One region of the Paraclostridium dentum genome, then DNA from elsewhere that is predicted to be linked to it. Evidence: riboswitches for the same ligand, from Rfam matches in the RefSeq annotation. Region 1 holds a riboswitch; each other region holds the start of a gene.
What was found. A riboswitch is a leader RNA that binds a small molecule or an ion and turns the genes downstream of it on or off. The one in region 1 is predicted to bind thiamine pyrophosphate.
Positions count from the first base shown of each region.

Region 2: another riboswitch for thiamine pyrophosphate. It lies ahead of ACN6I1_RS08065 (phosphomethylpyrimidine synthase ThiC); the one in region 1 lies ahead of thiS (sulfur carrier protein ThiS).
Region 3: another riboswitch for thiamine pyrophosphate. It lies ahead of thiD (bifunctional hydroxymethylpyrimidine kinase/phosphomethylpyrimidine kinase); the one in region 1 lies ahead of thiS (sulfur carrier protein ThiS).

Region 1 is NZ_CP183813.1:411,883-422,265, reverse strand. Features, by position in the region: partial or broken gene ACN6I1_RS01810 (MATE family efflux transporter) at 1-1,019, opposite strand, end outside; gene ACN6I1_RS01805 (DUF2383 domain-containing protein) at 1,151-1,603, opposite strand; gene ACN6I1_RS01800 (aminotransferase class V-fold PLP-dependent enzyme) at 1,657-2,970, opposite strand; gene ACN6I1_RS01795 (thiamine phosphate synthase) at 3,136-3,723, opposite strand; gene thiH (2-iminoacetate synthase ThiH) at 3,711-4,826, opposite strand; gene ACN6I1_RS01785 (thiazole synthase) at 4,829-5,605, opposite strand; gene thiF (sulfur carrier protein ThiS adenylyltransferase ThiF) at 5,618-6,421, opposite strand; gene thiS (sulfur carrier protein ThiS) at 6,423-6,617, opposite strand; TPP riboswitch at 6,812-6,923, opposite strand; gene ACN6I1_RS01770 (30S ribosomal protein S1) at 7,064-8,293, opposite strand; gene ACN6I1_RS01765 (phosphatase) at 8,395-9,108, opposite strand; gene ACN6I1_RS01760 (MATE family efflux transporter) at 9,228-10,383, opposite strand, start outside.
Region 2 is NZ_CP183813.1:1,774,211-1,784,593, reverse strand. Features, by position in the region: gene pepI (proline iminopeptidase) at 1-295, shown strand, start outside; gene ACN6I1_RS08110 (aromatic acid exporter family protein) at 373-1,347, opposite strand; gene ACN6I1_RS08105 (N-acetyltransferase) at 1,497-1,925, shown strand; gene proC (pyrroline-5-carboxylate reductase) at 1,993-2,784, shown strand; gene ACN6I1_RS08095 (hypothetical protein) at 2,987-3,790, shown strand; gene ACN6I1_RS08090 (ATP-binding protein) at 3,803-4,930, shown strand; gene ACN6I1_RS08085 (VWA-like domain-containing protein) at 4,934-6,343, shown strand; gene ACN6I1_RS08080 (hypothetical protein) at 6,515-7,033, shown strand; gene ACN6I1_RS08075 (TraX family protein) at 7,201-7,908, shown strand; gene ACN6I1_RS08070 (hypothetical protein) at 7,956-8,228, opposite strand; partial or broken gene ACN6I1_RS08065 (phosphomethylpyrimidine synthase ThiC) at 8,227-8,535, opposite strand; TPP riboswitch at 8,653-8,758, opposite strand; gene ACN6I1_RS08060 (protein adenylyltransferase SelO) at 8,970-10,383, shown strand, end outside.
Region 3 is NZ_CP183813.1:891,761-902,143, reverse strand. Features, by position in the region: gene ACN6I1_RS03990 (DUF6241 domain-containing protein) at 1-88, opposite strand, end outside; gene thiT (energy-coupled thiamine transporter ThiT) at 322-924, opposite strand; gene thiE (thiamine phosphate synthase) at 941-1,561, opposite strand; gene thiT (energy-coupled thiamine transporter ThiT) at 1,574-2,176, opposite strand; gene tenA (thiaminase II) at 2,164-2,841, opposite strand; gene thiM (hydroxyethylthiazole kinase) at 2,841-3,626, opposite strand; gene thiD (bifunctional hydroxymethylpyrimidine kinase/phosphomethylpyrimidine kinase) at 3,658-4,461, opposite strand; TPP riboswitch at 4,552-4,654, opposite strand; gene ACN6I1_RS03955 (dicarboxylate/amino acid:cation symporter) at 4,709-5,965, opposite strand; gene ACN6I1_RS03950 (SH3 domain-containing protein) at 6,286-7,167, opposite strand; gene ACN6I1_RS03945 (hypothetical protein) at 7,429-7,623, shown strand; gene ACN6I1_RS03940 (MOSC domain-containing protein) at 7,825-8,262, opposite strand; gene moaC (cyclic pyranopterin monophosphate synthase MoaC) at 8,264-8,734, opposite strand; gene modB (molybdate ABC transporter permease subunit) at 8,903-9,544, opposite strand; gene modA (molybdate ABC transporter substrate-binding protein) at 9,546-10,310, opposite strand; gene ACN6I1_RS03920 (4Fe-4S dicluster domain-containing protein) at 10,326-10,383, opposite strand, start outside.

The DNA.
Region 1 (10,383 bases):
AAAATTAATGTATTTAATATCCCTAGTAAACTAGCAATTATAAGAGTTATCTTGAACCCTTTATTTATTCTTTCATATTTGTTAGCTCCATAGTTTTGACCCGAAAAGCTACTAAACGCCACAGCTATACCATCTGCAGTCATCCAAGAAATAGCTTCTATCTGAGCTCCAACCTTTTGAGCTGCAATAGCTACTGGTCCCCACGATGCTACAATTACTCCAAGTAGCATCGAAAATATTGTAAACATACCACTTTGTATTGCTACTGGCATGCCTAACTTACCCAATGCCTTATAATATTCAAAGTTAATATTCTTAAAAAACATAATTTTAAAATATTGGTCATTTCTCTTTATAATTAGTCCTATAAAGCACGCTGTAACTACAACTTGAGAAAAAACTGTAGCTATAGCAGCTCCTGCTACTCCTAATTTAGGTATTGGTCCAAAACCTATTATAAGTAGTGGATCCAATATAATATTAGTTATAAGTCCTATGGTATTTATTCTAAATGGAGTTTTACTATTACCCATTCCATTGAATATAGCTGTAAATATTGGGTTTATAAAATAAAATATCATTCCTATAGCTACTATAACAAGATACTCTTTAGACATGCTTATAACGTCTGCATCTCCAAGATTAAAAAATCCTATTAGTCCATCCTTAAATATAAGCAATATTAAAGTATATAAAATAGCCAATATAATATTAACTTCTATCGCTGCTTTTATATACGATTTAGTACTTTCAATATCATTTTTACCCATACTTTGAGCTACTTGAACCTCTCCTCCAACTCTAGATATAGCTATAAGGGCCATTCCTAGCCATGGAAAAAAACCTGCTGTACCTACTGCTGCAACAGCACTGCTTCCAGCCTTTCCTACCCAAATCATATCTATCATATTGTACGCCATTTGTATAAAAGAAGTCCCCATTATAGGAAGTGCTAACTTTATTAGCTTTTCTGTAATTTTGCCATCTGTTAAATCTATCCTTTCTTTCATATATACACCTCTTTTCTTAAAGAATTTTCTGACATTTAGCTATACATAATAATAATATCTATTAATTAAATTTTTTGCTATATTATTTTTTCTTTTAAATAACAAAAGCTTGATTATATAAAATATAATCAAGCTTTTTATTAAAGTGATTTGTACATTATTTCAAATTTATTTTTCATAACCTTATATTGACTTACCATTTCATTTAAGTGTTGGAATATACTTTTATCTAGGTGTTCATCTTTATATGAATGTAATAAATTATTTCCACCTTCTATTCCCATATCAATAGCATTTATAGTATGTTTAATTAATTCCTTGTCATTATCTATAAACATATCCTTTAATTTTTCAAACATACTCGCCATTTCTCCTGCTACACCTAGTGAAGTAGCAGGCTCTCCACCAAGTTGCTTTATATACGAGCTTACTTTTTCGTCCTGTTCTCTAAATATTACCATACTTTTTGTAAGCTCACTTCTCAATTCTTTATTTTCAGCTTTATCTTGATAAACTCTAAATGTGTCTGCTCCCATATGAACGCCTCTTAAAAACTTATTTAGCTCTTTTATAAGTTCATCATGTTTATCCATAATTATCACCTCATCCTTAGTTTTCTACCAAAGATTTATATTATTCACATAAATTAAAATATATTATTTTCAAAGTGTCTGCATCTATTTATCATAAATTCCATAGTATTTAAAAATTCATCCACTTCTTCGGTTGTGTTGTAAAGCCCTAAACTAGCTCTAACCATACCAGCTACTTTACAATCTCTATTTAATAGTTTTTGAGCTTCTGCATCATCTATTCCAAGTAATCTTCTTACATAAGTATGTGCACAAAACGCCCCTTGTCTTACAGCAATCCCTCTAATATATGATAATCTATCAGCTACTGAATCAAAATTTATACCGTCTACATTAAAAGTAATAACGCCTAATCTATCTTTGTCATTTGAGTCTCCATAAAGCACTACTCTATCAATATCTTCAAGACCTTTTATAAGTCTATTTTTCAAAAGTTCTTCATGTTCTTGAATTTTATCAAATCCAATTTCCTTTAGTTTATTCATAGCTGTGTACAAAGCTACAACACCTAAATAGTTAGGAGTTCCAGCTTCAAATCTTGATGGTAATTCACTCCAATAAATATCATAGTCAAATACTAAGTCTACAGCTCCTCCACCTTTTAAAAATGGTTCTTTATCTTCTAAATCTTCTTTAAGACCAACAACTACTCCACTTCCATATGGTGCATACATTTTATGTGCAGATAATACTAAAAAATCTATAGAGTCATCATTTCCAGTTCCTTTCATATTGATTTCTCTATGTGGAGCTAATTGAGCTGCATCAACAATAATTTTTGCACCATACTTATGTGCTAACTTGGCTATATGATGTATTGGATTTACATATCCAGTTACATTAGATGCTCCAGTTACACTTACAAACTTAACTTCCCCTTTATTTTTAATTAATTGTTCCTCTATATCATCTACTTTCAATTTTCCTTGATTATCTACATCTATATAAATAACATTTGCATTGTACCTCCATGGGAGGTCATTGGCATGATGCTCCATTCTTGTAGTAATAACTTTATCATATTTGCTATTTATCAATGCATTTGCTAATAAATTTATTCCTTCTGTTGTATTTTTTGTAAATATTACTGTATATCTATCATCATCTTTTAAGTTAAAATATTCCTTCATATAATCTCTGCATTTTTCATAAACTCTATTTGAGTACTCTGATTTCGGCCCCTTACCTCTACCTATAGATCCATACATTTGCATGTGTTTTAAAATTTCTCTGTCTACACATTTAAAAGGAGGTGTTGTTGCTCCATTGTCAAAGCATATAGGCGTTGCATACGCTCCATCTCCTAGTTTTATGGTTAAATCTACTCCATCAAACATAGGTCTATAATTGACTTCTTTTCTATACATTTATTTTCCCCCTAAAAAACAAATTTAAAAATATTTATATTAACTCTTCATTAATAGTATTCAAAATTAGTTCATAATGTGCTTTCATTGTATCTATTACATGTAAATTTCAAACGTAAAAAACTATCCTATACCCATTTATTCAATGGTTTTAGGATAGCCTATTTATAAAAAACTTTTAATTGTATCTTTTACATTATCCGATTCCATAATACTAGACATAACTGCGATATCATCACAGCAATTTAAAGTTTCTTTCGAATTATTTGGTAAAATTCCTCCTAGTGCTATTAACTTTATATCATATCCATTTAATTCACTTTGAGCTTGCTTTAATAAACTTATTCCCTTTGGCTTTAAATCAAATTTACACTTAGTTTCATATATATGTGAAAATATTAAATAGGAAACTGAATATTTTTTCACCTCAATAATCTCTTCTATACTATGTGTAGATACTCCAATAATCTTTTCTTTATATTCAAGTTTATTCTTAAATTTTTTAAACATATCAAACGGCATATGTATCCCATCAGCATCTACTGAGTTGAAAATTTCATAATTACTATTTATTATAATTTTCGTTTCTTTATTTACACGTTCTCTAGTTTTAAAATACAGGTTTTTTAACTTATCATTTTTCAAATCTTTTTCTCTTAATATAATATTTTCAACACCATTAAAAGATGCTTCTTCTAATATTTCTAAATATCTTTTCTCATTACATAAATGTCTATTAGTTATAAGGTACACTGAAATCTTTCCCAATCTTTAAATATTTGTTGGTAGCCTATATCATTAAGCATTTTTTTTATTTGTAATATACTACTTTCATCACTTATTTTAAATTGTTCTGTTCCCTCTCCATCTAATGAATGTCCCCCTACATTAGTAGATACTCCCGCACTTAATTTTGTAACTCCCAGAGGAATTAAATTTTTTCTTAGACTTAAACTTTCTCTAGTAGATAAATTTATTCCGCCTTGATTATCAAACAACCTCATAACTATCATAACTTGTACTAAATCTCTATCACTAACTTCTATAAGATTTTCATAACACCCTTTAAAAGGTCTTATTCTAGGTATTGAGTATGATACATCAACTTGAGGATATTTATTTCTTATATATCTTCCATGCATTAAAGTAAAAAAAGTTTCTTCTCTAAAATCATTAAGTCCTAATAAAGCTCCTATAGATATACTTCTCATTCCAGATTTTGCAGCTCTCTCTGGAGCATCTAATCTATATTTATAATTAGATTTAGGTCCTTTTAAGTGAACATTTTTATATATTTTTTCATTGTATGTTTCTTGATATATAGTAATACCTTCAACTCCTTTCTCATATAGGTATATATATTCATCCTCATCCATTGGATAAACCTCTATTGTTATAGATGGGAAAATATCATTTAAAACAGAGACAGCATCTCCTATATATTTTACATCTGAATGGATTTTACTTTCTCCTGTTAAAAGTAATAAATGTTTAAATCCATCTTTAGATATAGCTAGTCCTTCATTGTATATCTCATCTACATTTAGTTTTTTTCTCTTTATATCAGAATCTATATTGTAACCACAGTATACGCATTTGTTTACACAAAAATTTGAAATATACATAGGGGTATATAAAAGTATAGTTTTTCCAAAGTATCTATTTGTTATTTCATTTGCCTTTTGGGCCATTAGTTCAAGATACTTAGTTGCTGTTTTTGATAGTAAGTTTAATAAGTCATATTCATCTAAGCTATCCTTTTGTAGACTTCTCAAAACATCTTCATCGCTTACATTGTTCAAATAAGAATCTATATTAAAATCTTTATATGAATCTATAAATTTATAAAAACCCAATCCTAAACACCTACCTCGCTTAAAAATCCTGTTAAAGGTGATGATGCATTTGCATAATTTGTTACTCTACCAGCTTTAGCTAGATATGCTTCTCTTCCACCTTCAACAGCTAATTTAAATGCATTTGCCATTTTCACTGAATCTTGAGCACTAGATATTGCAGTATTAACTAGTACCGCAGCTGCTCCCATTTCCATAGCTTCCATAGCTTGTGAAGGCTTCCCTATTCCTGCATCAACGATTATCGGTATATCTATTTCATCAATCATAATTTTTATCATTTCTTTCATCTTAAGTCCTCTATTAGATCCAATTGGTGCGCCTAATGGCATAACTGCTGCTGCTCCAACTTCTACAAGTTTTTTTCCTGCATATAAATCTGGTGTCATATACGGCAATACTATAAATCCTTCATCCGCCAAAATTTTAGTAGCTTTTATAGTTTCTTCGTTATCTGGTAATAAATACTTAGAATCACTTATCACTTCTATTTTTATGAAATTTCCACATCCCATTTTTCTAGATATCCTAGCAATTCTAACTGCTTCAACATGATTTGTTGCACCTGAAGTATTTGGTAGTATAGTCATTTTTTTTGGAATATGACTTATAATATTTTCATCTTTATTATCTAAATCAACTCTTCTTAATGCTACAGTTATAATCTCACTTTCACTTGATTCTATAACTTTTGGCAAAATCTCATTTGAGCCATACTTCCCTGTTCCTATTAATAATCTGCTGTTAAATTCATGTCCCCCTAATACTAATTTATCCATTTTTATCCCCCTCTATTTTATGTATTCTATCAATATCTTTGTAGCTAGATTAGCCATATGGTTTGCACAAATCGATACTCTAGGTGCCATAAGTCCATCCCCTTCTTTTGCTTCACTGACTTCATCCCCACATATAAAAAATTTATCTTTTATCTTTCTTGTTTTTATTATGTTAGAATCATAAAAACCTGCCATTCCAGATGATGAAATAAGGTATTTATTTTTCATATTCTTTAATACAAAACTTGCAATTTCAGCTTTGTATCTAGGATTGTCAAATGCCTCCATTATAATATCTACATCCTCAAATTCATTTATATTTGATGAATCTATAATTTTATTTACAGTATCTATTTTTATAAATGGATTTATATTTTTTATATGATTTTTAATCGCATCTGTTTTATACTTACCTATATCACTTATAAAGTATTGTTGCCTATTTAAGTTAGATGGTTCAACTACATCAAAGTCTGCTAATATCAGATGTCCTACTCCTATTCTTGCAAGTGATATAGCGATATTAGAACCAAGACCTCCAAGTCCTAAAACAACGACTTTACCTTTTTTCAAACTAGAATGTATATTTGGAGTATGCCTTGCTACCATTAAACTTTCTAACTCCTCAAATGTAGGATTTTCTCCTTTTTTTATTAATGTAACTCTATCTCCATCTTTTAAAAATTTATTTTCTGAAATAGGATATCCATTTAGAATAACTACATCTGCATTCTTTTTAAATCTTTCTTTTATAAAATTAATACTTACTTCAGTCTCATTTAAAGTTTCTAAAGTTTCATTTATAAACAGCTTCACTTTAGCCCCCTCCCACAAACCTTATAACTTCTACGATATCATCTGACTTTAATATATATGAGCTATATTGATGATTTTCAATGATATCTAGATTAACTTCTACAACAACATTATCAACTTTAAGTTTTAATTCATCTAGTAAGTTTAAAATCGTAGTCCCAGGTTTTAAACAAATCTCTTTCCCATTTACCTTCATATATTCCTCCTTAAATATAAAATTCGCTTTGCTTGAGCGACTACGTCTGCGAACCACTTCATGTAGCTCAAATTTCATGTCGTCAACGTCCACTCGGTAAACTCGTGTCCCGTTACTCAAACAACTTCGTCTGTTGCGCAAAAAAGCGCCCTCTTTTTCAGAGAACGCTTTCATATACATCAAAAATAATGCTTATTTACTATATTAAGCTTCCCTACGCAAGAATTACCTTGATCAGGTTTTTAGGGTCTGAAAGTTATGGCTTTACTTCTCAACTATCCAATTATAGCTCCCCTAGCCTTATATTCATTTTTACAAGTTGAGTATATCATAGTATTTTTTTATATTCAATAAAAAGTTAATACTTATATTTTTATGCATACTTTTATAATATGACAATAAAAATAGTATCTAGCTAAAACTAGATACTATTTTTATCACTTCTTTTATTTTAAATCTTTGAATTTATCTTTAAATAAATCACCTAATGATCCTAATGACTCTTCTACCTCTAAAAATTCAGAGTAATCTTCTTCAGGCTCTTTTGTAGCTTCTTTTAATGATACAACCATTCTTTTATCTTTATTTTTTATATCTATTATCATAACGTCTATTATATCTCCAACATTAACAACATTAGATACTTTCATAACTCTATCTTCGCTTAATTGAGATATTGGTAAGAATGCTTCCACTCCAAGTTTAACCTCTACAAAAGCTCCTCTTTCTATAAGTTTTAAAACTTTAACATTAACAATATCTCCAACTTGCATTTCTTCTTTTACAGAATTCCACGGATCATTGTTTATATCTTTTATAGCTAGTCCTACTTTTTTATTTTCTTTGTCTATTTTTATAATATATACATCTACTTCTTGTCCTTCTTTTACTACATCTTCAACTGATTCTACTCTATGCCAAGCTAATTCATTTATATGTGCTAAGCCTTCTATTCCACCTAAATCTATGAATGCTCCATAGTTCATTATTTTACTTACTTTACCACTTCTTTTTTGACCTATTTCAAGAGAGTTAAATAAATCCTCTTTAGCTTGCTTAACTCTTGCTCTTTCAGCTTCTCTATCAGCCTTCATTTTTTCTCTTTTAGCTGCCTTTTCAACTTCTATTCTTTCATGAGCAACTTCTCTATGAGATGCAACTATTCTATTTCTTCTTAAATCCATTTCTATCATGTAAACTTCTAAATCACGTCCTACATATGCAGCTGTATTGTTTACAAATGTAACATCTATTTGAGATAACGGTATAAATACAGTCTCTGTTTTATAACTTGCAAATAGTCCTTTTTCAATGCTTCTTTCTACATGAACAGTTAATATAGTATGGTTATCTAAAGCTTCTTTTAGCTCTTTTCTAGTAGCTTCAATAACAGCTTTTTTAGCTGATAAATACATTGTTCCATCTTTACGATTTATCTTAGTTATTTCTCCACTTATTTCTTGTCCAACACTATACTTATCTTCTATTGTTTCATCTTTAGCTAATATAAGTTCAGATATAGATATAATTCCTTCAAATCCATAATTTAATTCTAAATGTAACTCATCATATAATACTTTAGTTATTTTTCCGCTTACTGTTTGACCTATTTTTATACTACTCATTTCTTTTTCTTGTTGCTCTAAAAGTTCTTGCATAGTTTGATTGTTCTCCATTAAACTTCATCCCTTCCTATGTAAACGTTTATATAATTTTTGTATTTAATCATATACTATTATATCACTAACGATATATTATTTGATATTATTAATTGTTTTTACTTTCCAAAAAAATATTCTTTTATATATTCTTCGTTAAAATTCACCACTAAATTTCCTGGGAAATTTACTTCTTCTAGTGTTTTTGTACAATTTTCAAAATTACCAACCTGATAGTATATATGTGCATCACTACCTAAAATAACCTTAACATCATGTTTTTTGCAAAGATTTAATAAAACTTTAGCATTCTCTATTGCTCCAACCCTAAAGCTATTAGTTCTTAATGAAGAGTTGTTTATCTCTAGTAAAGTATTAGTTTCCTTAGCTTTTAATACAACTTTTTCATAATCAACAGGATACCTACTATCGTCTAAATGTCCTATTATTTTTACCTCTTTATTTTCCATTACATTTAATATTGCTTTTGTATTTTCATGTATGTTTCCAGGATTTATGCACGGTGGATGGAAGCTAGCAATAACATAATCTAATTTTCCAACTACATCACTTGGAATATCTATATTACCATCAAAATCCATTATATTAGCTTCTATTCCTTTTAACACTTTAACTCCATTTATTTCTTCTTTTATAACGCCTAAATTTCCAAAATAAAAAGGATGTGTACTTCCAGGCATATTAGGAGCATGGTCTGATACACCTACATACTTTAGCCCTTTTAATTTGGCTTCATCTATATTCTCTTTAAGTGTGCTATATGCATGTCCGCTTGAAATAGTATGGCAGTGTAAATCTATAATTGCATTCATATTTAATCCTCCTATGTTTTAACTATCTCTTATTATTATATACCCTTTAGTTATATGTATATAATAAATTTATATAAATTTAAAGCTATGGTAAATTTTATTTACCATAGCTTTTTAAATTACTCATCTTTAGTTTTCGCAATTTCTACTGTTGGTTGTATTGCATGATCTATAGATAAAGTTTTTTTGTAAAATACACTAAAGCATATTATCGTTACAATTGCTGCAGTTATATCTGCAACTGGCTCAGCTGTTAATACCCCTTGTAATTTATTTTCAAAGAATATTGGTAATATAAATATTAATGGTATCAATAATATTATCTTTCTAAGTAAAGCTAATATCATAGATATCTTTGCTTGACCTAAAGCAAGGAATGTTTGCTGACAAGCAATTTGTGCTCCAAATAGTAGTATTCCCGCAAAGTAAATTCTCATACTCCATACAGTTATTTCTACAAGTTGAGGGTTGCTATTAAATATAGATACAAATACTTGTGGGAATATCATTATAGCTCCCCACATTAAAGTTGTATAAACTAAACAACTTACTAATAATAGTTTAAATGTCTTTCTAACTCTATCTAACTTATCCGCTCCATAGTTAAAACTTATTATCGGTTGTGCTCCTTGAGTTAACCCCATCATAGGTAATAATATTATTTGCATAACACTACTCATTATAGTCATTGCACCTATGGCTAAGTCTCCACCATATTTAGCAAGATTGTTATTCATAGATATAATTACTAAACTTTCAGTTGCTTGCATTATAAATGGTGATATACCTAAAAGTAAAATAGGCCCAATAACTTTTAAATTTGGAATTATATATTTCTTTCTTATCTTAAGAACACTTTTCTTTCCGACTAAGAATAATAAAACCCATACTGCAGAAACAAACTGTGCACTTATTGTTGCTAAAGCTGCTCCTTTAACACCCATATTAAGTCCAAAGATTAAAATCGGATCCAGTACTATATTTATTATTGCTCCGATTAATACTGTTATCATACCTGTTTTAGCAAAACCTTGAGTATTTATAAAAGGATTTAGACCTAAACCAATTTGCACAAACAAGGTTCCTATAAGATATATACCAATATAATCATTTGCATATCCTATTGTATCTTTACTAGCTCCAAAAGCCCAAAGTATGTTTTCTTTAAAAATTAAAAGAGATATCGTTAATATAATTGCTATTATTACTAGTGTAGAAAAACTGTTAGTCATTATTTTTTCTGCACCATCATTATCTTTTTCCCCCATTTTTATA
Region 2 (10,383 bases), 1.4 Mb from region 1:
ACCTAAGAAATCAGGTTCTGAAGCATATGTTGTAGGATGGGGTCAAAATGAATTTTCGCCTACAGGAACTCTTTCTGGATATGAGTTCACAGATAGATTAGATGAAATAAAAGAACCTTGTTTAATAACTAGTGGATCTAGAGATTTATGTTCACCATATATTGCAAAGACTATGTATGATAAAATACCTAATAGTGAATGGGAATTATTCCAGTACTCAAGACATATGCCTTTTGTTGAGGAAAACGATAAATATATAGATGTTTTAACTAAATGGTTGGATAAAAATGACTAAAATTATAGATAATAAAAAATAGATTAAGCATATATGCTTAATCTATTTTTTATTATCTATAAAACAACAGATAAAAATTATTTATAATAATTACTATCTCTAAGTATTTGTGCTTGTTTACGATTAATCAGAAATTGTTTTAATTCAGTTAGACACAAAAATAAAATAGCTCTATTTTCAAACTCACTTCTACTTATAGGCAGTGGCTCATTTTTCATACTAATCATTAATCTATTTAACTCATCAAGAAGTTGATTTACAGTTTCTGATTCAAATGAAGCATGACCTATTTTATGTATAAAAGCAGATAAAATATGTGCTTGTGGAGGAGCACAACTCAATTGTGATACATGAGTATACAAGTTTTCTAATATATCTCTCTGACTTTTAATAATATCCATGTGATCTAGAAAAAACTTAGTATCACTTAATAAACTATTATTAATATTGTCATAAGCCTCAGAAATACTGCTGTTAATAAGTGTATTTAGAGTATTTAAATCCAAAGTATATTTATTTTCTTTGTTGGGATTCACGATAATGTCTGCTATATCTATAAGTACGGTACTTACTTCATTTTGTAGTTTTCTTTGGCCTTCATAGATTTTGTTTATGTTTGTGGGAATATACATATTTATAATAACGCCTATTCCAGCACCTATAACAAATATTCCAGCTTCGTTTAAAATTAAGCTAGTAGAAATATCGCCTTTCATGAAGTAATGAGAGGCAATAACCACGCACATAGCAATAACATCTTGAATTTTTAATAAAAAACAAATAAATATAATTATAAATATAAATATTGAAAATGAAACTAAATGGTATCCTAAAGTATTAAAACATAAGTATGAAAAAATTGTGCATAGGAAAAATCCATATATTTTTCCAATAGTACCTTTAAGCGTTTCTTTTTTAGTATTTTTCACTGTAAGCAATACTATAACTCCAGCTACCATTGAATACTCTAAATTTAATAACCAAGCAATAAATATGGCTAAGGAACTTCCTAAGGATAATTTTATTATTTTAAGTGTATTAATTCTATTCAAGTATAAACCTCCTTTGGATAAATCTACAATGTACATTTTATCACAAAATTTATATAGTTTAATACAAAACAAGCTAATATGTATTTATTTGTTTGATAATTAATGATAAAGTTTAACTATAAGTAATATTTAAAGGAGTAGTAGATTATATGATTAGAAAATTAACAAATATAGATACAGATAAAATCATGGATATATGGCTAGAAAGCACTGTGAGAGCTCATAACTTTATATCCAGAGGATACTGGGAAAATAATTATAAGGTTGTAAAAGATGTATATATGCCTATAGCAGATACCTTTGTATATGAAGAAGATGGAGAAATAAGAGGATTTATAAGTATTATAAATAATGAATTTATAGGAGCGTTATTTGTTGATGTAAAATTTCAAGGCATGGGTATAGGAAGCAAATTAATAGATTATTCGATTGAAAAATACAAAAAGCTTACTCTAGCAGTATACAAAGAAAACCAAAAATCAGTAGAGTTTTATACTAGAAAAGGATTTAAAATAATTGAAGAAGGATTAAATGAAGACTCTGGATACACAGAATACATAATGGAAAATAAAATATAGATTGTGGTATTATATTAAAATACAGATATAAATATAAAAGACATACTATACAACTTGGAGGAACGATATGATAGCAAATACTAAAATAGGTTTTATTGGTTTTGGAAATATGGCAAAGGCTTTGGCAGAAGGTCTTATTATAAAAAACGTTGTTAAGCCTAATCAAATTTATGCTTGTGCAAGAAATTGGGATAATCTATGTAAAAGTACTCAAGCAAATGGTATGAATGCATGTAAAACATCTCAAGAATTAGTAAATGAAAGTGACATAGTTGTTATTGCGGTTAAACCTAATGTTATACCATCAATAATTGAACCTATAAAGGAAAATTTAAAGGATAAAATAGTTATTTCTGTAGCAGCAGGATATACATTTGATAAATATGAAGAGTTATTACTTCCAGGAACATCACATTTAAGCACAATACCAAATACGCCTGTATCAATAGGAGAAGGTATTATAGTTGCAGAAAAGCGTCATTCTTTAACTGATGAAGAATATAAACTTATAAATGAAATATTTTCAAAAATAGCACTGTTAGAATTCGTTGATAGTAATCAACTGTCTATAGCGGGAACGATTAGTGGATGTGGACCTGCATTTGCAAGTATGTTTATAGAAGCATTATCAGATGCTGCTGTTAAACACGGATTAACACGTGAAGCATCTTATAAATTAGCTAGCAAGATGATTTTAGGAACTGGTAAACTTCAAATAGAAACAGGAGAACATCCTGGAGCGATGAAAGATGCAGTGTGTTCTCCTGGTGGAACGACTATATTAGGAGTAACTACACTAGAGAAAAAAGGATTTAGAGGAGCTATAGTTGATGCAATAGATGCAATCGAAGGAAAATAAAAACTAAATATAATAAGTAAATTAAAAACATATATAAAATAAATAAATTTTATTTACAAACATTTTCCCTAAGGCTAATATAACTTTAGGGAATTTTATTTTAAATTTGTACAAATATTCTGTTTAAATTCACGAAAAAAGTATATTAATATAATGAGAAATAAATATATATAAAATTAATCATATAAAGGAAAGGCATAATATGGAAGAAGCGAAAATTTTAAAAATGATAGATAATAACCCTAATATTATATCAACTATAAATAATCCAACAGAGGAAATGAAGTTGCTTGCAGTTAAAAAAAATGGTTTGGCTTTAGCTCATATAAAAAATCCAAATATAGAAATTCAACAAGCAGCTATAGATAATAATATTAGAGCAATTAAATATATAGAAAATCCAAGTGAAGATATGATGATTAAAGCTATAAATTCTGGATGGAGCTTATTAGATTATATAAAAAATCCAACAGAAAAAATTTTAAAATTAGCCTTAAATCAATCAGGGTGGGCAATTCAATATATAAAAAATCCAAGTGAAGAATTACAGTTACTAGCAGTTAAAAAAGATTATGATTCAATAAAATATATAAAAAATCCTTGTGAAAGTGCTCAGATAGAAGCAGTAAAAGAAAGTTACGGTGCATTAAAGTATATAAATACACCTACTTATGAAGCACAATCTATAGCAATTAAACAAAATGAAGCTGCTATTACATTCATAACAGATTTAGACAAGGATAAAATGTTAGCATTTTTAAAAATAAATATTTTAGTGATAAAATATATTTCAAGAGAAATATCAGAATATGAATTAGAAGAGATTCTAAAACAAGTATTATCAAATGAAGATGTTGAAGAAAAGTATGTAAGAGACTTTTTAAATTGTAATGTTATAGATCGAAATAGTGAAAATTTCAAAATAGATAAGATAATGTTTATTTATAAATATGGAAGCAAAACAGCAAAAAAAATAGCTGTAGATGAAAAATTAAAGATGATTTAGGAGAGAGACAGTATGAATTTTATAGATACAATAAAGAGTGTTAATTTAGTATTAGCTACAGGGGAAGTGCCTTTAGTAGTTGGAGAAAGTGGTATAGGAAAAACTGCATTAGCAAAGAAGGTTGCTAAAGAAAATGATTGGAGTTTAATTGTTATAGATGGAAACTTACTTAAAGAAGGTGAAATAGGAGGGCTTCCAACAGTAGAATCTTATGTAGTACTTAACTCAAATGGAGAAAATATAGAAAAGAAAACTACAATATATGCAGTTCATAATAAATTAAGGGAAATTGATGAACAGATAGCTAAAGGAAGAACGGTTCTCTTATTTATAGATGAGATAAATAGATGTGAACATACGGTACAACAAGAACTTATGAATCTTATACTAAATAGAGAAATAAATGGATATAAGTTAGATGATGAAGTTAAAATATTAGCTGCAATGAATCCCTCAAGCAAATATGGTTCAGACTTTGATTATCAGGTTGTGGATATGGATGCGGCTCAAGAGAATAGATTTGTATGGCTAAATATGGAAGCGGATCATACACAGTGGATAAACTGGGCAATACGAGAGGGTATAGAAGATAAAGTAATAGAATTTATATCTACTTTCCCTGAGTATCTTCATAAAATAAATGATGAAGATGTTAGAGCAACTCCTAGAAGTTATGAGAGAGTTTCTAAAAGTTATACGATTTTTAAAGAACAAAAAGATTTAATACCTAGATCTGTATTTTTAAATGTAATAAAAGGAAATGTAGGAAAAGTTATAGCTGAAGAGTTTATAAGCTTCATTGAATCAGATTGTAGTCCTTTAGTATCATATGAAGATGTTTTTTTAGGAGAAACATTAGATTCAGAAATTATAGAAAAAGTAAAAAATGAAAATCATACAAGATTGTACCTATCAGCTATGAATATCTTAAAAAAGCTAGAGTTAAGTATAAAAGATAATAATGATTCAAAAGTTTATATAGATAGATTAATTGAGTTTTTAAAATTATATCCTATAGATTTAATGGTTGGAATTATGAAAGACATTAAGAGTAGTTACCCTGAATTATATAAAATAGCTATAGAAAATGAAAGATTTATAGAACTATATTTTGAATCTTATAGTCTAATAAGGGGATAGAGCATGGAAAATTATTTTATTAAACAAACAGAAGGTCTTTATTATAGAGCAAATGAAATAATTAATCAATTTTCTATGTTAAAAGCTAACCGTAAAGGCGAAAAATTTGAGCTAGATGTACCAAAAGACTTTAAAAATGAATTTTTTAAACTTGTAGATAAAGTTAGCTTAAGCATCATGGAAGATAAAGATAACTTCTATGGATATTTTTTATTTCAGATGGGAAGGGAAATAAGATTTGATATCAGTAGTCCCACTGCTGTAAACTTTAAAGGTGCAAAGTATATTATATATTTTAATCCTTTAATATTTTTAAACCTGAACATGAGACAAATGGAAAGTACAATAAAACATGAAATTCTTCACGTAGTATCAATGCATTTACTAAGAGCTAAAAAGCTAAAAGGAAATTACAGCACATTAGCTATAAACATGGCTATGGATATAGTAGTAAATAAGTTTTTAAATAACCTACCTCCATATGCTACAACTTTAGAATCAGTAAATGTAAAATATTCTATGAAGCTTGAGCCATATGAAACATTTGAATATTATGTTGAAAATATTCAGACTGAACTTAACTTGATGGAACAAGATGATGAAGGTGAAGTAGATGATAGTAATGTAGGAGAAGATATAGAAACTGAATTTAGTCCTGAACATACTCATGATATATGGGAAGACTCAGAAGATATCGAAGAAAGAACTTTTAAAGAATTTACTGAAAAATTTGTTAATAATGCTCAAAAAGGAAAACTTCCAGACTATTTAGAAGAAATTATATCAGCTCTTAAAAATAGTAAAGGTGAATTACCATGGAATTTATATTTAAAAAAATTGATGGGAACAGTTGAAAGTAATAAAAAGAAGACTATAACAAGACGAAATAGAAGACAGCCAAATAGATTGGACTTAAGAGGCGAACTTAGAGGGCATAAAGCAGAAATAGCAGTTGCACTTGATATAAGTGGAAGCATTAGCGATGAAGAATTTAAGCAAGCTATTAAGGAAGTACTTAACATAGTTAAAAATTACAATCAAGAAATTACTATAATTGAATGCGATAATGAAATTAAAAGAACTTATAAAGTTAAATCTTATAAAGATATAAAAGATAGACTTAAAATAAGAGGTGGAACTAAGTTTTCGCCAGTGTTTAGGTATGCTAATAATAAAAAAGTTAACTTATTGGTGTATTTTACAGATGGCAAAGGTGAAGATAGATTACAGACAATTCCTATAGGATATAAAATTTTATGGGTTATATCTGGAAGAGGAGATAAATTGTCTTTAAAAGAGCCTTATGGAGCAGTTAAAAAACTTAGTAAGGTTAAAGTTAAGGAAGAAACTATTGATATGAATGATGTTAGAGATGATGGATACTCAATGAATAATCAAGCTCCAACATTGTAAGTTATTAAAGCACATTGATAAAAAATCGATGTGCTTTATTTTTTAATATTAAGTAAAATATATTTAATTAATATTTGTGGATAAACTATTACGAATCAAACTTGAGCATGATATATATAAACTTTGGGCAATATTAAAATAAATAGCATTTATAAAGGAGTAGACATATATATGATTAAAAAGTTACTTATTATTATTTTAGTTAGTATTTTTATAACACCCTTTTCTTCACAAATTACATTTGCAGAAGGTAGATATTATCCTAAAGTGGAAAACTTGCAAGGTAAAGAACAACTAATTAATGAACTTGAGGAGTTAAAGAGAATTAGAGAAAATATGAGTACAATCAATATTAAGGCTGATTTAGATTCGGAGGGTTTAAAACATGCAAATAAGTATATAAGTGCATATTTAACAGAGCTTAATTCAGTAAGAAATGATTTAGAAACTCATAGAGTTAATTATAAGAATTCTTTTGCTGATTTGTATTTCTCAGAGCAAATTCAATTTATAGCTGATAGTTATATAATAAGTTTGAGACAACAGCAAAACTTATTAAGACAATTAGATAAAAATAATCCTGACGCAAAAAAATTGTTTGAATCTGATTATCTTACTCCAGCATATTACTATGTAACATTAGGAGATCAAATGTATTCATATATAGTTGAATATTTTTCCATTTTATAAATATTAATAAAGAAAAACATGTTGAATATTTCAACATGTTTTTTTCTTTCAAAAATGTAATGTTTATGAAAGATATATAAATATTAATAAAAATATACTTATGATAATCTTATATACGAATATACAAAAGAATTAACATATGAAGTAGAAATCAAAGGAGAAAAAATATGCAAAAGTTCAGTAGCTTTACACTAAAAATTATGGCAATTATATTTATGGCGATGGATCATATATATACTTATTTTAGCCCTGCTGGTGTTGACATTCCTATATGGTTTGGATACTTAGGTAAATTAGCATCACCAATATTCTTTTATCTGATAGTAGAAGGATTTTTCTATACGAGAAGCAGGACTAAATATATAACTAGAGTTTTTTCAATGGGAGTAGTTATGATAGGGGTAGATTTTTTAATTGGAATTCATAACAATATTTTCTTATCAATAGGATGCGCTTTAGTAATGCTTGTAGGAATAGATACAGCTAAAAATAAAGAAAATGAGTTAACTAAGAGAGTAATAGGAGCTTTACTAGCTATTGTATTCATGGTTATAGGTGGGTTATTTACTGAGTCGTCTATATTTGGAGTAGCTATGGTATTAATATTTTATTTCTTTAGAGATAAAAAACTTATTATGTCTATATTATACATTGCAATGGGATTATTTGTTTTGATGAGTGCAATGGGTCCAAATTTTATAGAAGCAGCAACATTATGGGATTATCAATGGATGATGGTATTTGCAATAATTCCGATACTTATGTACAATGGTAAGTTAGGATTAAGCAATAAGTTTATAAAATGGATGTTTTATTGGTTCTATCCAATACATCTAATTGTAATTGTATCTTTAGCAAAATTAATAGCTAATTAATTTTAAAAAGGAAGTAATTTAAATTACTTCCTTTTTTATTTACATAATTATAAAAAACATTTTAAACATGTAGTTTTATTTTTAGGTAGTACATTTAAAAATCCTGATATACTTAGATACCCCAAGCTATCAGAACCTATGAAATTTGCAATTTCATTTAAAGTCATAGCTGAACCTATAAGTTCAGATTTTGATGTATTTATACCTAAACAACAAGGGGATGTAACTATAGGCGAAGCGACTCTATAATGAATTTCTTTTGCACCTGCATTTTTAAGAAGATATACTATTTTTTTACAAGTTGTACCTCTTATTTTCAAAAGAGCTTAAATCCATTATAGCCTCAGCGTTCATATCTAAAGCTAATTGAACTTTTTTCATTTCTTCATCAATGTCATAGCAATCCTTAGATATACCCAAGTTTACATTAATTTTTGTTCTTAGGTTTTTCCCAACACCTTCAGGGTTTAAAGACTTATGATTTTTATTAGCTGGAATGACTATTTGTCCATTTGCAATTAAGTTTTTTAAAACTTCTATATCCATATTTTCTTTTTTAGCTACTATTTCCATTTCCTTTGTAGTAATACCTTTTTTAGCAGCATCCATTTGAGTTGTGTAATTCATTTTTAAATCCCCTTTACTTTATATTTTATTAAAAAATAAAAAAGAAGCTTTACCATAAGATAAAGCTTCTTTACGAAATATTATAAAATAGACTAAAAAATATAGTCATAATCATAATCTTGAAGAAAATAACTTTCCTACGGTAGTTCTAACTACTTCAGGTTCAAAGGGTTAATGGTATAAATCCATCTCTCAGCCAAAAGTGGCACCCCTAGTTAAATATATTTAATTTTAAATAATAATAAATTTGCAACTTCAAAATCATTATAGTCTTAAAAAATTACTATGTAAAGGTTTTTTTGAAAGCTTTTAATTTATAAAAACATAAATTACATATTTTTAGTTTATTTAGAAAATTTAAAATATCTAATTTAAAACTGTAAATAAGGGTATCTTATATTTATAAAATTAATTATTTATAGTAAGGAGAAAAAATGGAAAATAATAAAAAAAATATAGAAACAGGATGGAATTTAAATAATAGTTACATGAATTTACCAGACTTTTTTTATAGCAAAATAAATTTAAATCCAGTACCTTCACCTAGCTTAGTTATTCTAAATGATTCTTTAGCTAAATTTTTAGGGTTAAATATAGATAACCTTAAAAGTAAGGATGGAGTAGAATTACTTTCAGGAAATAAAAAGATAGACGAAGGTGCTTTTATAGCTCAAGCATATGCAGGACATCAATTTGGACATTTTACAATGCTAGGAGATGGGAGAGCATTGCTGATAGGAGAGCAAATAAATCCATCAGGAAATAGATTTGATATTCAGCTTAAAGGCTCTGGTAAAACACCTTACTCTAGAGGAGGAGATGGTAGAGCTGTTCTTGGGCCGATGCTTCGTGAATATATAATAAGTGAAGCTATGTACGGTCTTGGAGTTCCAACAACTCGAAGTCTAGCAGTAATAAAAACTGGAGAATCTGTGATTCGTGAAAATATAAAAAAAGGAGCAATTTTAACACGTGTAGCTTCTAGTCATATTAGATTTGGAACATTTGAATATGCTCTAAATTATGGAGGAGTCAACTTAGTTAGAGAGTTGGCTGATTATACAATCAATAGACATTACTCACATATAAAACATGATGAAGATAAATATATTAACTTACTTAAAGAAGTGATAAATGCTCATGCTAAACTTGTTGCTAAATGGCAAAGTATTGGATTTATCCATGGGGTTATGAATACTGATAATATGACTATAAGTGGAGAGAGTATTGACTATGGACCTTGTGCATTTATGGATAATTATAATCCAGATACTGTTTTTAGCTCTATTGATAGATATGGAAGATATTCATATGAAAATCAACCAAATATGGCTGAATGGAATTTATGTAGATTTGCTGAAACTCTATTGCCGTTAATAAGTGATGATAAAAATGAAGCTATAAAAATTGCGCAAGATGCTATTTCTGATTTCTCAGAAATTTATTATTTAAATTGGATTAAAAATATGAGATTCAAATTAGGATTATTCGATGAAGAATTACAAGACAAAGCATTGATAGAAGATTTACTTAGTATTATGGAAAAATATAGTGAAGATTTTACTAACACTTTTATAGCATTAACATTTAATAATATTAATAAAAAAGGAATGTTTGATAGTGAAGAATTTAAATCTTGGTACAACTTATGGAAAGAAAGATTAAAAAGACAAGAAAATTCTCAAGATGAAGTTTTTAAGTTAATGAAAAAATCAAATCCAGCAGTAATACCAAGAAATCATAGAGTAGAAGAAGCTTTAGAAGCTGCTGATAAAGGTGATTTTACTTTCTTTAAAAAACTTATAACTGTACTTGAAAAACCATATGAACATTCTAAAGATCAAGAGG
Region 3 (10,383 bases), 480 kb from region 1:
TCTTATCGTCTTTTAAAACATTAACCCCAACAAACAAAACTCCAACTAAAATTAAACTCATTACCCCTATAATTATTTTCTTCCCCATTAAACCCCTCCAAACTTATATTTACATACTCCTCTATTTTAATATTTTTGTAGGATTATGTACACCCTTGCTCCCCACACCCACATCCTACCTCTTTTAAAAAAAGATAAATATAAGTTAACTAAAATGAGGTTATTATATAAGTTTTAGCGCCTTTTAAAGCATCTTTCCAGCTTTAGAAGCAAAACTTATATAATAACCTCTTATTTTAAAACTTTATTTATCTTTCTTTTTTAACTACCACTTACATTTATTGCTCTATTTAATCGTTCAAGTGGAAGTATCCCAATTATAAGTGCAGACAATAACCCCTCTACGCCTTGACTTGATACATTATATAAGAATGAGTATACAAATACATTCATCCCTTCTGGAGCATAATCTCCAAAGAATACACATCCTGATATTATATTCATAGATACACTAAGAACTACAGCAAATAAACAACCCAGTATAACCTTTGATTTCTTATCTTTTCCAAATGATCCTGCTAATCCAAGTAACATTGTTGGTAATATATAATCTAGTAAAAATTGTGCTGGATGTATTATATACACGCCCTTTAATAATTTTAATACTCCATAAATAAGTCCACCAGTTATACCGACCGTGTTTCCAAATAAAACTGAAAGTAACATTGTTGGTAACATTGAAAATAAAGATATTCCTCCACCTTGTGGATATTTTATAAACTCTATCATACTAAGTATATATGATATTGCACTAAACATACCTATCATAACAACTGTTTTGGTAGTGAATTTAGTATTTTTTAAACCTTTTAGATAGTATATAAAAAATCCTATACTACCTAATATTATGATTACATTTATCATAATTCACCTCCTGTATCTATTTTTGCAAAGACTTTGTCCATTTTAAACATTCATTATATATATCATCGCACTTTAATATAGCCGATACTATTGCATATCCATCTATGTTTATACCCTTAAATGTATCTATGTTATCTAAATTTATACCACCGATTAAAACTTTAGGTATATCAAGGTTTTCATCAATTTCTTTTAGTTGCTCTACTGTAACTATGGTAGCATCATTTTTAGTAGTTGTATTAAACATAGCTCCTACCCCTATATAATCTGCTCCACCATTTTTTGCAGCAGTGGCTTCCTCTATATTATGAGCTGATATTCCTATAATTTTATCTTTTCCTATTAATCTTCTCACTTCTTCTAAAGGTATATCACTTTGTCCAACATGAACACCATCTGCATCACAAAGCATAGCAATGTCTACTCTGTCATTTATTATAAATAAAGCATCATATTTTTTAGTAAGAGCTCTTAATTTATATGCTTTTTCTAAAAACTCTTTTCCATTTGCATTTTTTTCTCTTAATTGTAAAGTTGTTACCCCACCTTTTAATGCATCTTCTATACATTTATAAAAATCTCTTCCATTTAGTATTTCTGAGTCAGTCACTAAATATAATTTTAATTTTTCTTCCATTTTGTTCTCCCTTTAATTAGTTGATAATTTCAACACTTTTTGAAATCTTTTTATAGGTAATAAAACTAGTATTATACTAGAAAGTAATCCTTCAACTCCTGCACTTGATATATTATATATACAAGAATAAAGTACTATATTCATTCCCTCTGGCGCATACTGTCCAAAATATACTACTCCTGATATTATGCTTATCAATACACTTAAACTACTTGCAAATAAGCATCCTTTGAACATATCGCTTTTTTTCTCTCTTCCAAATGATCCTGCTAATCCAAGTGCCATATTTGATAATATATAATCTAATAAAAATTGTGCTGGATGCACTACATAAGCTCCATTTAATAGTTTTAGTAATCCAAATATCAATCCACCTGTTAGCCCTGCCTCACGACCATATAATATAGCTAGCAACATCGTAGGCAGCATCGAAAATAACGTTATACCTCCACCTTGCGGATATCTTATGAATTGTATCATATAAAGTATAAATGATATAGCACTAAACATAGCTATCATTACTATCTCTTTAGTAGCAAACTTCTTTTTATTTATATCTTTTGCATACATAAATAATATTACTAAACTTATTATTATAATTACTACGCTTGACATTTTTTCTTCGCCTCTTCATATGCCATATTCCAAAAATCTAATTCATATAAACTTGATTTAACAAATATTTCTTTAAGCTTCTTTGTCTCATCTTCAGTTAAATCTTTACATAACTCATTTGTGTATTCTAACCAATCTATTAATACATCATCAAATTCTTGATCTGCATACATCTCTATCCATTCTTTATAATAATTATTATCTAAATTATCTTTATAAGTTTCATATAAATAATGACCTATATAATTGTAACTCCAGTTACAAGGTAATGTAGCCATTACAATTTCTTTAACTCCTCCTGTTAATGAAACAGCTTGCATGTAACTTGTATAGCTACTTGAAACTAGTTCATATTTACATTTTTCAGCCTCAATCGGAGGTACTCCTAATTTTTTCATATATTCAACATGTATAGCAGTTTCGTCTTCCATAGATCCCTTAGCTGCTTTATTGAAAAACTTCATTTCTTTAACTGTATCTGCTTTTATTACTCCCATTGCAAAAACTTTAGCAAATTCTTTTAAATATAAGTAATCTTGTATAAGATATCTTTTAAATTTATCTTTTGGTAAAGTTCCTTCTCCTATTTCTCTTACAAATGGATGATTTAAATAACTTTCCCATATATCTTTAACTTCTTCAAACAAGCAATCTGTAAATTTCATTAAAATACCTCCACCCTTGAAGACTCTTTTAACTTATCTTCATTTAATTTATATATATTGTCCATTAAATTTACTTTAAAGCTTCCAATCCCTATCTTGTCTATATCTGTTAATTCTCCACATAAACTCATTGTAAGAACACCCATTGCTGCAGAATTTAAAATTTCATTACTAGCTCCTAAATAACTCCCTATTAAACTAGCACTCATACATCCAGTGCCTGTTATTCCTTTTAGTTTAGGAGTTCCATTATGTATTTTTATAATTTTATCGCCATCAGTTACTACATCTACTTTTCCAGTAGCTACTACCACACATTCTAGTTTTTTAGCAACTTTCTTAATAATATCGTCTATGTTTTCATCATCATCAAATGAATCTACACCTTTTCCTTTTACATTAAATCCACCTATGTACTTAATTTCAGCTGCATTACCTTTAATTACGTCAAACTTTACTTCGTTTAATAAAGTTTTTACTAACAAAGATCTTGAAGGTGTTGCAAATACCCCTACTGGATCTAATATAACTGGCTTTTTATGCTTATTCGCTATTTTACCAGCCTTTACAAATAATTCTCTATGAGAGGAATTCATTGTTCCAATATTTATTACTACAGAACTTGCAATAGGTATTATTTCTTCTGCTTCTTCATAAGAATAACTCATCAGTGGACTTGCACCTATAGCTAAAGTTATATTTGCACAATCATTAATTGTAACTTCGTTAGTGTAATGAAGTACTAATGGGTTAATTTCTTTAACTTTATTTAATAATTCAAACATAATTTCATCTCTCCCTTTTAAATGCTTATATCTATTTATTTGAGTCAAATTTATAAAAATGGTGTACTGGTCCTACTCCTCCACCTATATCAAAGCTATGTCTTATAGCGTTAGTTATATAGTCTTTTGCATTGGAAACAGCTTGTACTATATCAAATCCTAGTGCTAAATTTGCAGTTATTGCAGATGATAAGGTGCATCCTGTTCCATGAGTGTTTTTTCTATCCAATCTTTCGCTTTTATAAATTTCAAATGTATCCTTACCTATTAAAACATCTACTGCATCCCCATCTAAGTGTCCACCTTTCATTAACACATACTTAGGTCCTAGTTCTAATATTTTTTTCCCAACTAATTTCATGTCCTCTACATTATCAATTTTAATCCCTGTTATTTCCTCAGCCTCTAATGTATTTGGCGTTATTATGTATGCTTTAGGTATAAGATATTTTATTAAATTATCTTTAGCCTCAGGTTTTAAAAGTGAATATCCACTTTTAGATATCATTACTGGATCTACTACTAAGTACTTTGGATTATATTTATCTAAAGATTCAACAATCGCCTTTATTATTTCTGGGCTAGATACCATTCCTATTTTTACTGCTTTAGGTGGTATATCATCAAATACTACCTCTATTTGTTTTTGTATTATTTCTTTGCTTAAATCTTCTACTAAAAATACTCCATGAGTGTTTTGAGCAGTTATAGCTGTTATTACGCTCATTCCATAAGTTCCTATAGCACTAAATGTCTTTAGGTCTGCTTGTATACCTGCACCTCCTGATGAATCTGAACCTGCTATTGTAAGTGTTGGCACTTTATACTTTTCCATTAGATGTTTCCCCCTTGATTTTTGTATTAAAAAAAGCTATATTCCTGTAGGAATATAGCTTTTAATTTACTATGCAAATAAATTTCATTTGTATATTTAGTAAAGCTTTCCTACGCTGGTATTATCCAGATCAGGTTTGAGGGTTAATGAATAAATTCATCTCTCAGCCGTTGGGGCACCCCTAGCTATTCATTTTAGATTACAGTTTAATTATAGCTCACTAAATTTATATGTCAATAAAAATTTATTACGCTACTTCTGCCGCATCTATATTAGTTACTTCTAACTCTTTTTCACTACTTGCAACTACAAGTGTACAAGTGTTGTCTCCCATAACATTTACTGTAGTTCTAAACATGTCTATAATTCTTTCTACTCCCATTATAAGTCCAATACCTTCAAGTGGAAGTCCTACTGATTGAAGCACCATTGATAGCATTATCATACCAACACCTGGAACTCCTGCTGTTCCAACTGATGCTAAAGTTGCTGTTAAAACTATTGTTAACATATCGTTGATACCTAAATGAACTCCATAAACTTGCGCTATAAATAAAGCTGCTACACCTTGCATTATAGCTGTTCCGTCCATGTTTATAGTAGCTCCCATAGGTATTGTAAATGAACGTATACTTTTACTAACTCCCATTTCTTCCATAAGCTCTAAACTTACTGGAACAGAAGCATTACTTGATGCAGTTGAAAAAGTAACTGCAGCTACTTTTGAAAATTTACGTACAAATCCAATGAAACTAACTTTTGTAAATACTTTTAATGATCCTCCATAAACCACCACTACATGTAGTAATAGTCCTAGTAATACAACTAATATATATTTAACTAATGATCCTATTGCATCTGCTCCTACTGTAGAGAAAGTATTTGTAATAAGTGCAAATACTCCAAAAGGTGCAAACATCATTATTACACTAACCATTTTCATACAAACTTCATTTGCACACTCAAATAATTTTTTTAAAGGTTTTGCCTTTTCTCCTACTAAACTTATTGATACTCCAGTAAGCATTGCAAAGAATATTATTTGTAACATTTCCCCTTTTGCAAAAGCCTCTATAGGGTTTGATGGTATCATATTTAATATTATTTCTGATAGTGACTGATTTTTTGCTATCGTAGTAGATTGACTAGCTACAGTTCCTAAATCAAGTCCTGCACCTGGCTTTAATAAAACTCCTAAAGCTAATGATATACAAATAGCTACAGCTGTTGTCATTAAATAGAATCCCATAGTTTTAAATCCAATTCTACCTAACTTCTTTATATCTTCCATAGCAGATACACCGCATACTAATGAAACAAATACTAGTGGCACTACCATCATTTTTATAGCCTTTGTGAACCCATTTCCTATTACATTTATAATTCCACCTAATAAAACTGTATCTTTAATATAACTACCTGGCATTTTGCTAAGTATTACACCAAATAACATTCCTAAAAATAATCCAATTAATATTTTACTCGTTAATCCAAGTTTCCTCATATGTGTTTCCTCCATCTCTTTATCATATTAATATTATACACTAAAATCCAACTTTTTTGTAATTTTTTAAAGTTTAAGCATATTAAAACGCATTTTAACTTAATATAATTAAGTAAGTATATTTTTAACTTTATTATATTTTGTCTATCTTGGATATAACTTTATATATATTCTAAAATCAACTTAAAAAACTTAATTTTCAAACTATTACATTTTTCTACTTATTTTTATTCATACATATACGATTATTCTTTATATTTTTAATAAAAAAAGACGGTACGTAAGTAACTTTACTTAACGTACCGTCTTTTTTATGTCAATTATTTTAATATTTTTATTTCCATGTTTTGTCTTCCAAACTTAACACATTCTGCTTCACTGTTCATAAATATATCTATTCTTTTACCTTTTATAGCACTTCCACAGTCTTCTGCTGTAAATACCATGTCAAACTTAGGTATATATACTTTTGTTCCATATGGTATTACAGTTGGGTCAACTGCTATAGTTCCCCATTTAGGAGTAGTTCCTGTTGAAGTTATAGTATCTCCAGCATATGCTGTTGCTTCTATAGACATTGATGTTCCATTGTTGTTATTAGATGAAGCTTCTGCTTGTGAGTTAGAAGCTTCATTTGTTGTTGCATCAGATACTGTAGACGCACTCTTAACTTCTTTAACTGTATCATTAGCTTGTTGTTTAGCTTGGTTTTGTTCTTGTTCTTTAGCTTGAGATTCTGTTAAAACATAATCACCACAAACCCATCCTTCTTTTTTATCATCTAATTTAATTCTATACCAATTATTTTGTTCTTCTAAAAGTTTAATTTCTGTATTTTTATCTAATGTATCTAATTTATCATGTTCTGTAGCTGGCCCTTTTCTTACATTTAATTTGCTAGCAGTTACAGTTGCATTTTCTTTATCAGTATAATCTCCACTTACCCATCCTTCATTTCCATCAGTAAGCTTAATCTTATTCCATCCATTATTTGTTTCTAATATTTCAACTACCATACCTCTGTCTAATGATCCTACTCTTTGTTCTTCTATTGATGGACCTTTTCTTACATTTAATTTTTCTGCTTTAACTACTTCTCTTTCTGCTGCATATATATTACTTGTAGATGTATAAAGTCCTCCTACAACTAATCCTAATGCTAATATTAATGATGATTTCCTCGCTCTTTTATTCATACTCATAGTATCCCTCCAGTTAATTTAAATAAATAAAAATTATATATTATTGACCATTATGTCTTGTAAAATTCGTATTTTATGAATTTGTTACTTTTCTGTAACTTTTAATTAATGATAATATATTTTTGGACCTTTGTAAACACATTTTCTATAATTACCAGAAAAAGGGTTACAAATTAGTTACAAATTTAGTAACAATTTAATGTTTCATACCCCTAAGGATGAGTGTATAAATATCCATATATTAATATGGAGGTATTAAGTATGATAAGTTTTTGCTCAATGTGTTCTGGTATTAGCGAGGATGAATTAAAAAGAGCTTTATTAGAAGTTGATATAAAAGAAGATTGTATATGTGAATGTGGATCAGAATTTACAGCTTATGTAGATACTGAATTAATAACAGCAAAAGATAAAGAAGACTTTATAGCTCAGACTCTAGAAATATTAAATAAATAGTCATTTTGAATTATTTATTTAATAGTCTTAGGTAATCTTATAGTTTCCATGTTTTTTTATACGTTATCTATAACATTGCTTAAATTAACTATATTTTAAAATGGCATGAGTCCAGTTAAATACCGTACTCATGCCACTTAAAATTGCTTTTTATATGTATCCACTTGAAATGAATATATTTATTTCTTAGTTGCTTTTATATTATGCTTCAATAATTTCTATTTTATCTCCACATTTAACTTCACCATCTTTTATTATTTTAGTGAATATTCCTTCTCTAGGCATTACACAATCTCCAACTTTAGTTTTTATCTCACAACCTTTATGACACTTCTTCCCTATCTGAGTAACTTCTTGAATTGTATCACCTATTTTTAACTTTGTTCCTACAGGCAGCTCATACAGAACTATACCTTCAGTTGTTAGGTTTTCGGCAAAAACTCCAGGAGTTAAGCCATCTATTCCTTGTTTTCTTGTTTTTTCTATACTTTCAATTCCAAGTAAGCTTATTTGTCTATGCCACTCACCTGCATGGGCATCTCCAACAAGACCATGATTTTGTTTAAACATTCCTTTTTCTATTGGTTTTTTTATAGTTCCTTTTTTCTCACTTATATTTATAGATACTACTTTTCCTATATTATTCATTTCTAATGTACTCCCCACTTTTTCCACCTACTTTTTTTACAAGTCTTATATTATTTATAACCATATCCTTATCTATAGCTTTGCACATATCATATATAGTAAGTGCTGCCATAGACACAGCTGTTAAAGCCTCCATCTCTACTCCAGTCTTACCTACAGTAGATACTGTAGCTTCTATTTCTATTTCTGTTTCTAATATATTAAATTTAATATCCGCTCCTGTTAAAAATATATTGTGACACATAGGTATTAAATCCCATGTTTTCTTTGCGCCTGTTATTCCTCCGACTTGTGCTACAGAAAGTACATCACCTTTTTTTATTTTTCCTTGCTTTATTATCTCTATAGTTCCTGACTTCATAGATATGCTACCTTTAGCTGTAGCTGTTCTTTTTGTTTCATTTTTTTCACTTACATCTACCATTTTGGCTTTCCCATGTTCATTAAAGTGAGTAAACTCCATATTAACCTCCTATTCGAACCATATCTATTTCCACATATTCTCTATTTTTAAAATTGTATTCTTTTGGTAAATAAAAATGTTTAAAGCACAAAACTTAAACAATTTAAAATCTAATGTTATATTTAAGCTTTGTGCTTTTATTTTTTAATTAAAACTTAATCTTATATTCTATTTTAATTTATTTAATATAAATATAGTAGTAAAACTTATTATTATAGTTATTATTATTAGTATATTTGCTTCCCTTATATCACCACTTTCTACGAAAAAATATATGGCTAAAGGTACCGTTTGAGTCTTACCTGGTATATTGCCTGCTACCATTAAAGTTGCTCCAAATTCTCCAAAAGCCCTCGCAAATGATAATATAGTTCCGCCTATAATACCTTTTTTAGATAATGGTATTATTATTTTCCAAAAAACCTTACTATCAGTAGCTCCAAGGTCTTTAGCTACATCTTCATATGTGGTATCTATTTCTAAAAAAGCAGTTTTACAGCTTTGATACATCATCGGAAGCGCAACTACTATACATGCTATACATGCCGCCTGTGGAGTAAAAATCAATGATTTTTCAAATAAATTATATACAAACTCTCCTACTGGCCCATTTTTCCCAAGAACTACTAAAAGTCCATAACCAACAACAGATGGTGGTAATACCATAGGTATAATTATAAAAGATTCTATAATTGTTTTAAATTTAAAATTATATTTTGTAAATATTCTAGCCAAAAAAATACCTACTACTAAAGTTATCATTGTAGCTACTACAGAAATTTTTATGGATAAGATTATGGCATCTTTCATATTAATTAGTTACACATTCAAATCCATATTTTTTAAATATTTCTTTAGACTTTGAACTATTTAAGTATTTAATAAATTTATCCGATTGAGATTCATTCTTTGTACTTGCTACAATAGCTGCTGGGTATATTATTGGCTTATGCATATTATCATCCACTACTTCATAGATTTTACACTTATCAGAACTTAATGCATCTGACTTATATACCATTCCAAAGTCTACGTTGTTTGTTTCAACATAAGACAATACTTGCTTTACATCTTTTGCATATATTATTTTATCTTTTAATTTGTCATACATTCCCATATTCTCTAATGATTCTTTAGCATAGTCTCCAGCTGGAACTACTTTAGGTGTTCCTATAGAGAACTTCAGATTGCTGTCATTTTGATCTAAGTTTTTATTTGATTCTTTATTTGATATTATCACAAGTTTATTTTGTAATAAATCTATTTTAGAATATTTTTTTATAAGTTTTTTCTTTTCTAATACATTAATTTGCTTAGGTGAAGCAGATATATATATATCACAATCTGCACCTTGTTCTATTTGCTTTTGAAGAGTTCCAGATGCCCCCAAATTAAGGGTAATATTCACATCATTTTCTTTTTCATATATACCTTTTATTTCTTCTAAAGGTTCTTTTAAACTTGCCGCAGCTGATATAGTTATATTTTGTTTTTCTTTAGAATCTTTACTACACCCACTTAAACCTAATACTAATATAACACTTACAATAAGTAAAATCTTATTTGTTTTTTTCATTAGTTATACCCCTTATTATAAGTTGGAAATGCATGCTGCTGCTTGTTTTCTTTTATCATTTATGATTACTTTT